DNA from 2 places in the Peribacillus sp. TH16 genome. Region 2 is predicted to be linked to the other one. Evidence: a T-box and tRNA genes for the amino acid it is inferred to sense, from the RefSeq annotation. Region 2 holds a T-box; the other holds one or more tRNA genes.
What was found. A T-box is a leader RNA that pairs with one kind of tRNA and senses whether it is charged. The one in region 2 lies ahead of JFV29_RS20360 (valine--tRNA ligase), so its partner is inferred to be a tRNA-Val.

Region 1 (3,425 bases), on a different contig from region 2:
TAAAGAATTGCTAGTTGGTACGAATACTTTTTATCCTCTTCTGATTTTTACCTTACCTTCAAACATCTCAATAACACTTCCCAACCAGTGCCCGAGGCCCTTGTTTACTGTATCCTGAATTTTACTGTATAAGCGGTTACAATTTTGAGACCATAATTACTAACATTCCGGGTTCGTTCTTTATTATATTTTCTAAAAATTAATCAGAAATTCATTGATAAAAAAGTGATTTCTCCATGAGGAAAAACCACTTTTTTTGTCATATTATGTTTTAACGTTTTTCAATTACTTTTATCAATTCTCTTAAATAATCTGGAAGATCTGGAGGACGTCTGCTGGATACAAGATGTCCGTCTACTACAACAGCCTTATCTATCCATGTTGCCCCGGCATTCTCCATATCATCTCTAATACCAGGTGTACTCGTAACATTCTTCCCCTGCAAAATTTTAGCAGAGATTAAGACCCATCCTGCATGACAGATTTGTCCGATTGGCTTTTTACTTTTTTCCATGTTCTGGATAAGTGTAATCACTTCAGGAAAACGACGAATTTTATCAGGGGCCCAACCTCCTGGGACAAGGATGGCATCATATTCATCCGCTTTAATACTACTATATGCAAAATCTGATACAGCAGGCACACCATATTTTCCAATATATGTTTCATTCGCCTTTTCTCCAGCGAGGTGAACAATCGCTCCCTCTTCTTTTAAACGCAAGATTGGATACCAGAGCTCTAAATCTTCGAAATCATGGTGCACAAGACTGATAATTTTCTTTCCTACTAATCGCATGTAATCTCTCCTTCTTTATTAAAATACATGGTTCCCCTTCACTTACTTCCACATATATTGCCCTTTCCTGCTACCAGCTAATCTTTTAATATAACAATGAAAGTATCTATTTTTGCTACTCTGTTCCCATAGTTATTTTACCATTTAATTACCTTTTTAATATTTTCCTTGAAATTAAATTTTTAGTCTTTCATGATTTTTTCTCCGAAACTAGCATTTCCCCATACAGAAATTTACATTTTCAAATATCTATTATCGACACTGTTCCATTCTATTCTATGGACATAGAAAACCCCCGAACAAGATATTCGAGGGTAAGGTTTATACGTAACGATCTTCTTTGTATAGTAAAATGATAAAATAAAAAACGGCAAAAACATTGCTTAACAATGCTTCCGCCGTTCGGATGACCTGTGAGGGATTCGAACCCACGACCCCTTCCCTGTCAAGGAAGTGCTCTCCCACTGAGCTAACAAGTCGTATGTATTATTTAGCTTGTTCTATTACTTAAGTACATAATTTATTATAAGTTTTTTTAATAAAAAGTCAACGAATTATTTCAAAAAAATTTTATGTTTATCTTTCAAGGAATTTCTCTCCCAAAAATACGAACTAGTGTTCTTTTTTTATTTGCATAAAAAACATACGTTCGTATATAATAAAAGTAAGCTAAGGAGTGATAAAAAATGAAATATATTCTTCGTAAACATATGGAGGAAAATATTCCCTTAGAGATTATTTATCTCTCCGAACAAGGGAAGATTACCCAGCGGAAAATTCAGGTGCTTGAAATAAATCCAGGACATATTCGTGCCTATTGTTTTCTAAGGCAGACAAAACGAACATTTAAAATGGACAATATTCTTTCTGCCCGCCTTATTAAACCTAGGTATGATAGATCCGGATGAAAAATATGGTATTATTTCGTAAAAATTTAACCGATTAATTCTTCCTCTTCCTGAATGTCCTTTTCTTTCTCAGTTAATGATTCTTCTTCATCTCTAAGACGATGTGCTAATCTTGAAGCGGCACTCGCAGCAATACTTGCAACGATATCATCCAGGAATGTATGAACGACTCCTTCTTGCTTTTTATCCAGTTCGTGAATGACACCTATTTTATTTTTATCTAAATGTCCAAAGGTTGTTACAGCAATGCTTCCGTAGCCTAGAACTGCACCAAAGGCAATGGTTTCATCCACTCCGAACAAGCCTTCATCCGATTCAACAATTGATTGCAGCGGTTCTGATAACTTCTTTTGCTCAGCAAGTTTATCAAGCTCCACACCGACTAAAATAGCATGTTGAATTTCCCTTTTTAAAAGAACGCGCTCTACGCTGCGAATGCATTCCTCCAATTTCAAATCAGCTTTGTAAGGGAACTGCAATTCATATACAATTTCTGCAATGGCTTCCACACTGACACCACGTTCTATTAATGTTTGCTTAGCCGCTCTTGTTACTTCCCTGCTGTGTACGTGTACATCTGTCATTTCTCTGCCACCTCTTTTTTGTAATATTTTTCTATATCCTTTCATTATAGCATCTTATATTTTAAATTTTCAGAAAATAAAATGAAATTTTTCTATTTGAAATTCTTGTCACGAGAAAAAGATGCGAAGCTGTGATAAAATAGCCAAGTAAGTGGTTTTTCATTATTAATTATAGAGGTGCGGAAGAATGAGTTTACGTAAAGGCACGATAAAAGAGTACATGTTTAAAAGTGAAGCTTTAGCAGAAGAATTGGAGCTACTTGTTTACTTGCCTGCTAATTTTTCTCCACTATATAAATATTCGCTTGTCATTGCTCAGGATGGCCGTGATTACTTTCAGATGGGACGGATTGGTCGCGTAGCCGATGAACTATTAGGGAACGATGAAATTGAGAATATCATCGTCGTCGGTATTCCTTATAAAGATCGATTTGACCGCAGACGTAAATATCATCCAGATGGGGAACAGCACGTTGAATACATACGTTTTCTCGCCCATGAACTTGTTCCGTTTTTAGATGATGAATTCCCAACCTATCAAATGGGGCATGGTCGTGCTTTAATCGGTGACTCTCTTGGTGGCACTGTTTCTTTATTGGCTGCTCTTCAATATCCTCATACATTTGGGAAGTGCATCATGCAATCTCCTCTTGCAAATGAAGCAGTATTGGATGCCGTCCGTAATTTTGAGAATCCGCATCTCCTAGAACTTTATCATGTAATTGGGACCGAGGAAACCGATGTTCCCACGACAGATGGAAATCGGGCTAACTTTATAGAACCTAACCGGGAATTGCATAAATTATTAAACCAAAAAGGATTTCCTTGCTTCTATGAAGAATTTGAAGGTAATCATACCTGGAAGTATTGGCAGGCAGATTTAAAAAGAGCACTATTGGAAATGTTCTAACAAAACTAGAAACCCTTCTTTTAAGAAAGGTTTCTATAAAACATATCCAAATACAATATTACAACTATTAAAAATTTCAGGAGGTTTCAATTATGAAATATGGTGTTGCAATTTTCCCTTCAAAAAAACTTCAAGATTTAGCTAACTCCTATCGAAAACGTTATGATACGAAGTACGCTTTCATTCCACCACATATTACGCTTAAACAAACGTTTGAAGCTACGGAT
Region 2 (3,425 bases):
GAAAGAATATGCCCTATATGTACAATATATAGAGGATTTCGGACGAGTGAAAAAAGTCTATAGTGATCGCGGTACATTTGCCTTGAAGTCCATTTTACCGCACAACGGCATTGATTTTATCAAAAATGTTCAAAAACTGTATCATCGCGGGTATAACCGAATTGTTCCCATTTATCAAACGATGGATCAACGTTATGCGGTTCTTCATAATGGTCGTTTGTATTACCTGATGCCCTGGTTGAATAACGAGAGAAACGGAGAGCGTGATGAAAGCCATAAGCAAATGTTCAGGGAGCTTGCCCGGATGCATACGTTGTCTGTAAAAGAAATAGTAGTGGATATTGAGGAACGAGAATCTCATTATGAGCGAACATTGGATTCCTGGAATAACGAGAAGGATTTTATGGATGAGTATATTGATAGCTGTGAAAAGAAATGGTATATGTCTCCATTTGAAATGACGGTTTGTTCCTTTTTCACAGATATATCACAGGCACTGAGGTACTCGATTAAGAAGTTTGAAACGTGGTATGAAAAAACAAAGGAAAGTGAAAAAATCCGGACTGTTGTCACGCATGGAAAGGTCTCATTAAAGCATTTTGTTTATGATGAACGTGGATATGGTTACTTTATTAATTTCGAGAATTCGAATACGGCACCGCCTCATTTCGATTTACTCCCATTCCTAGTCAAATCGGCGAGGACCTATCCTGTCCAATGTGATGACTGTGTCGATTGGCTATATAACTATCTCCGTTATTTCCCGTTAAAAGAAGAAGAATTGCTGCTGATGCAAAGCTATCTTGCTTTTCCGGGATCGGCTCTAGATATAGTGAAGAATTATTCGGACGGCAGAGGCCATAGAACAGAACTAGATAATGTAACCCAACTGCAGCGGCAATTTTGGCTCCTGAAGAATATTGAATATATGGTGATGAAAATCGAAGATATTGAACAGAAGAAAAAGGCGGATACTGAAGCTGTTAAAGAAGAGCAATCACCCCCAAGCTAAATATACATGATTGGATTACCTCCAGTCATGTATATTTTTTTTCTGTAGGGGAATAATTAAATCCATTCGAAATATAAAGACATAGCTAAGAAAATAAATGCGATTAGCAGAAGCATATCGAAGAAAGTAGGGAAAATCAGCGTCCGCAACCCTTGGAATACTATAAAAGGGATAATGAACTGCTGGCAAACACCGCGGAATTTTTTCATCCAAGGCGGTAAAGTATAAGGGGAATATTTTCGTTTCATATTATTACCTTCCTTTGTAGGACTTCTTATATTCTATGGGTATGAGGTGGAAAAGGTGAGAAAGCCGTCACAGGAACTTATCTTAGAGGATAGAATAAAGAAAAAGACTGAATGGCAAGACTTAATAGCCTAAAGTGAGAATACTTTAAGAAAGTATTCGAAAGATGATTGACTGGAGCCCTATTTTTTTTGTACTATATACTATATGCGTTTAGTGATTTTACATATGAATATAAATGAATGCAAAGACCGGAAATAGTAAGATGAAATGCGCTTTTCAGAGAGGGAACCGTTGGTGAGAGGTTTCTAAGTTGGCAGCATCAGAAGTCGTCCGCGAGCAGTTTTCGTGAAAGTTATTTAGTAGCGATGGCCGGTGAAGAGCCGTTATCCCATTTGAGAGCCGAAGAAGATTCTTTTCTTTTTCGGAAAAAAGGTGGCACCGCGAACAACTTCCTTCGTCCTTTTGTGATGATGGAAGTTTTTTTTATGCCCTTAAAAGGAGGAAATGATTATGGAAGAGAACCAAATTTCGATGCCGACTAAATATGATCCGCAGACGATAGAGAAAGGCCGCTATAAGTGGTGGCTTGATGGAAAGTTTTTTGAAACAAAAGGTGATGACAAAAAAGAGCCATATACGATTGTCATTCCACCGCCGAACGTAACAGGTAAGCTGCACCTAGGCCATGCTTGGGATACAACACTTCAAGATATATTAACTCGCATGAAACGGATGCAAGGCTATGACGTTTTATGGTTGCCAGGTATGGACCATGCTGGTATCGCTACGCAAGCAAAAGTTGAACAAAAGCTTCGTGCAGAAGGCGTAAGCCGTTACGACTTAGGCCGTGAGAAGTTTGTAGAAGAAACATGGAAATGGAAAGAGGAGTATGCGAGTCATATCCGTGAACAATGGTCAAAGCTTGGTCTTGGTCTTGATTATACACGTGAGCGCTTCACGCTTGATGATGGGCTTTCTAAAGCGGTACGTGAAGTATTCGTGTCCCTTTATAACAAAGGCTTGATTTATCGCGGGGAATACATTATCAACTGGGATCCATCAACGAAAACAGCGTTATCTGATATCGAGGTTATTTACAAAGATGTTCAGGGCGCATTTTACCATATGAAATATCCATTAGTTGACGGATCAGGTGAAATTGAAATAGCTACAACTCGCCCAGAAACCATGCTTGGCGATTCTGCTGTTGCCGTACACCCTGAAGATGACCGTTATAAGCATTTAATCGGTAAAATGGTTCGCTTGCCAATTACAGGTCGAGAAATTCCGATTGTCGGTGATGATTATGTGGATATGGAATTCGGTTCTGGTGCGGTTAAAATTACACCTGCCCATGATCCGAATGACTTTGAAATTGGGAACCGTCACAATTTGGAGCGCATCCTTGTCATGCATGAAGACGGTTCGATGAATGAAAAGGCCGGTAAATACGAAGGTATGGACCGCTTCGAGTGCCGTAAGCAAATCGTCAAAGACCTTCAGGATGAAGGAGTACTCTTTAAAATAGAAGATCACCTTCACTCAGTTGGTCACTCAGAGCGAAGCGGTGCTGTTGTTGAACCATATCTTTCGACTCAATGGTTCGTCAAAATGCAACCTCTTGCGGATACATCAGTTGAGCTTCAAAAAGGGTCTGATGATGAAAAAGTTCATTTCGTTCCAGATCGATTCGAAAAAACGTATCTGCACTGGATGGAAAATATTCGCGACTGGTGTATTTCCCGTCAGCTTTGGTGGGGCCACCGCATTCCGGCTTGGTATCATAAGGAAACAGGCGAAGTGTATGTAGGACATGAAGAGCCTGCGGATGCTGAGAACTGGGAACAAGATACAGACGTTTTGGACACGTGGTTCAGCTCTGCTTTATGGCCGTTCTCAACTATGGGCTGGCCAGACAAAGATAGCGTTGATTTCAAACGATACTATCCAACCGGAGCACTTGTGACAGGCTATGATATCATTTTCTTCTGGGTTTCACGGATGATTTTCCAAGCACTTGAGTTCACGGGCGAACGTCCTTTTGAAGATGTACTGATTCACGGTCTTGTTCGTGACGAACAGGGACGCAAGATGAGCAAATCGCTTGGTAATGGAGTCGATCCGATGGATGTTATCGATCAATACGGTGCTGATTCCCTGCGTT

Region 1: it has a tRNA-Val gene. The T-box ahead of JFV29_RS20360 (valine--tRNA ligase) is inferred to sense a tRNA for this amino acid. The anticodon was not compared.

The regions. Positions count from the first base shown of each region.
Region 1 covers NZ_JAEKEM010000002.1:1,286,031-1,289,455, forward strand. The annotation lists gene JFV29_RS06165 (type 1 glutamine amidotransferase domain-containing protein) at 272-796, opposite strand; tRNA gene JFV29_RS06170 (tRNA-Val) at 1,204-1,275, opposite strand; gene JFV29_RS06175 (hypothetical protein) at 1,483-1,704, shown strand; gene JFV29_RS06180 (phosphatidylglycerophosphatase A family protein) at 1,731-2,288, opposite strand; gene JFV29_RS06185 (alpha/beta hydrolase) at 2,476-3,198, shown strand; gene JFV29_RS06190 (YjcG family protein) at 3,291-3,425, shown strand, end outside.
Region 2 covers NZ_JAEKEM010000009.1:1,306,720-1,310,144, reverse strand. The annotation lists gene ysxE (spore coat protein YsxE) at 1-1,012, shown strand, start outside; gene JFV29_RS20365 (hypothetical protein) at 1,069-1,260, opposite strand; T-box leader at 1,497-1,726, shown strand; gene JFV29_RS20360 (valine--tRNA ligase) at 1,772-3,425, shown strand, end outside.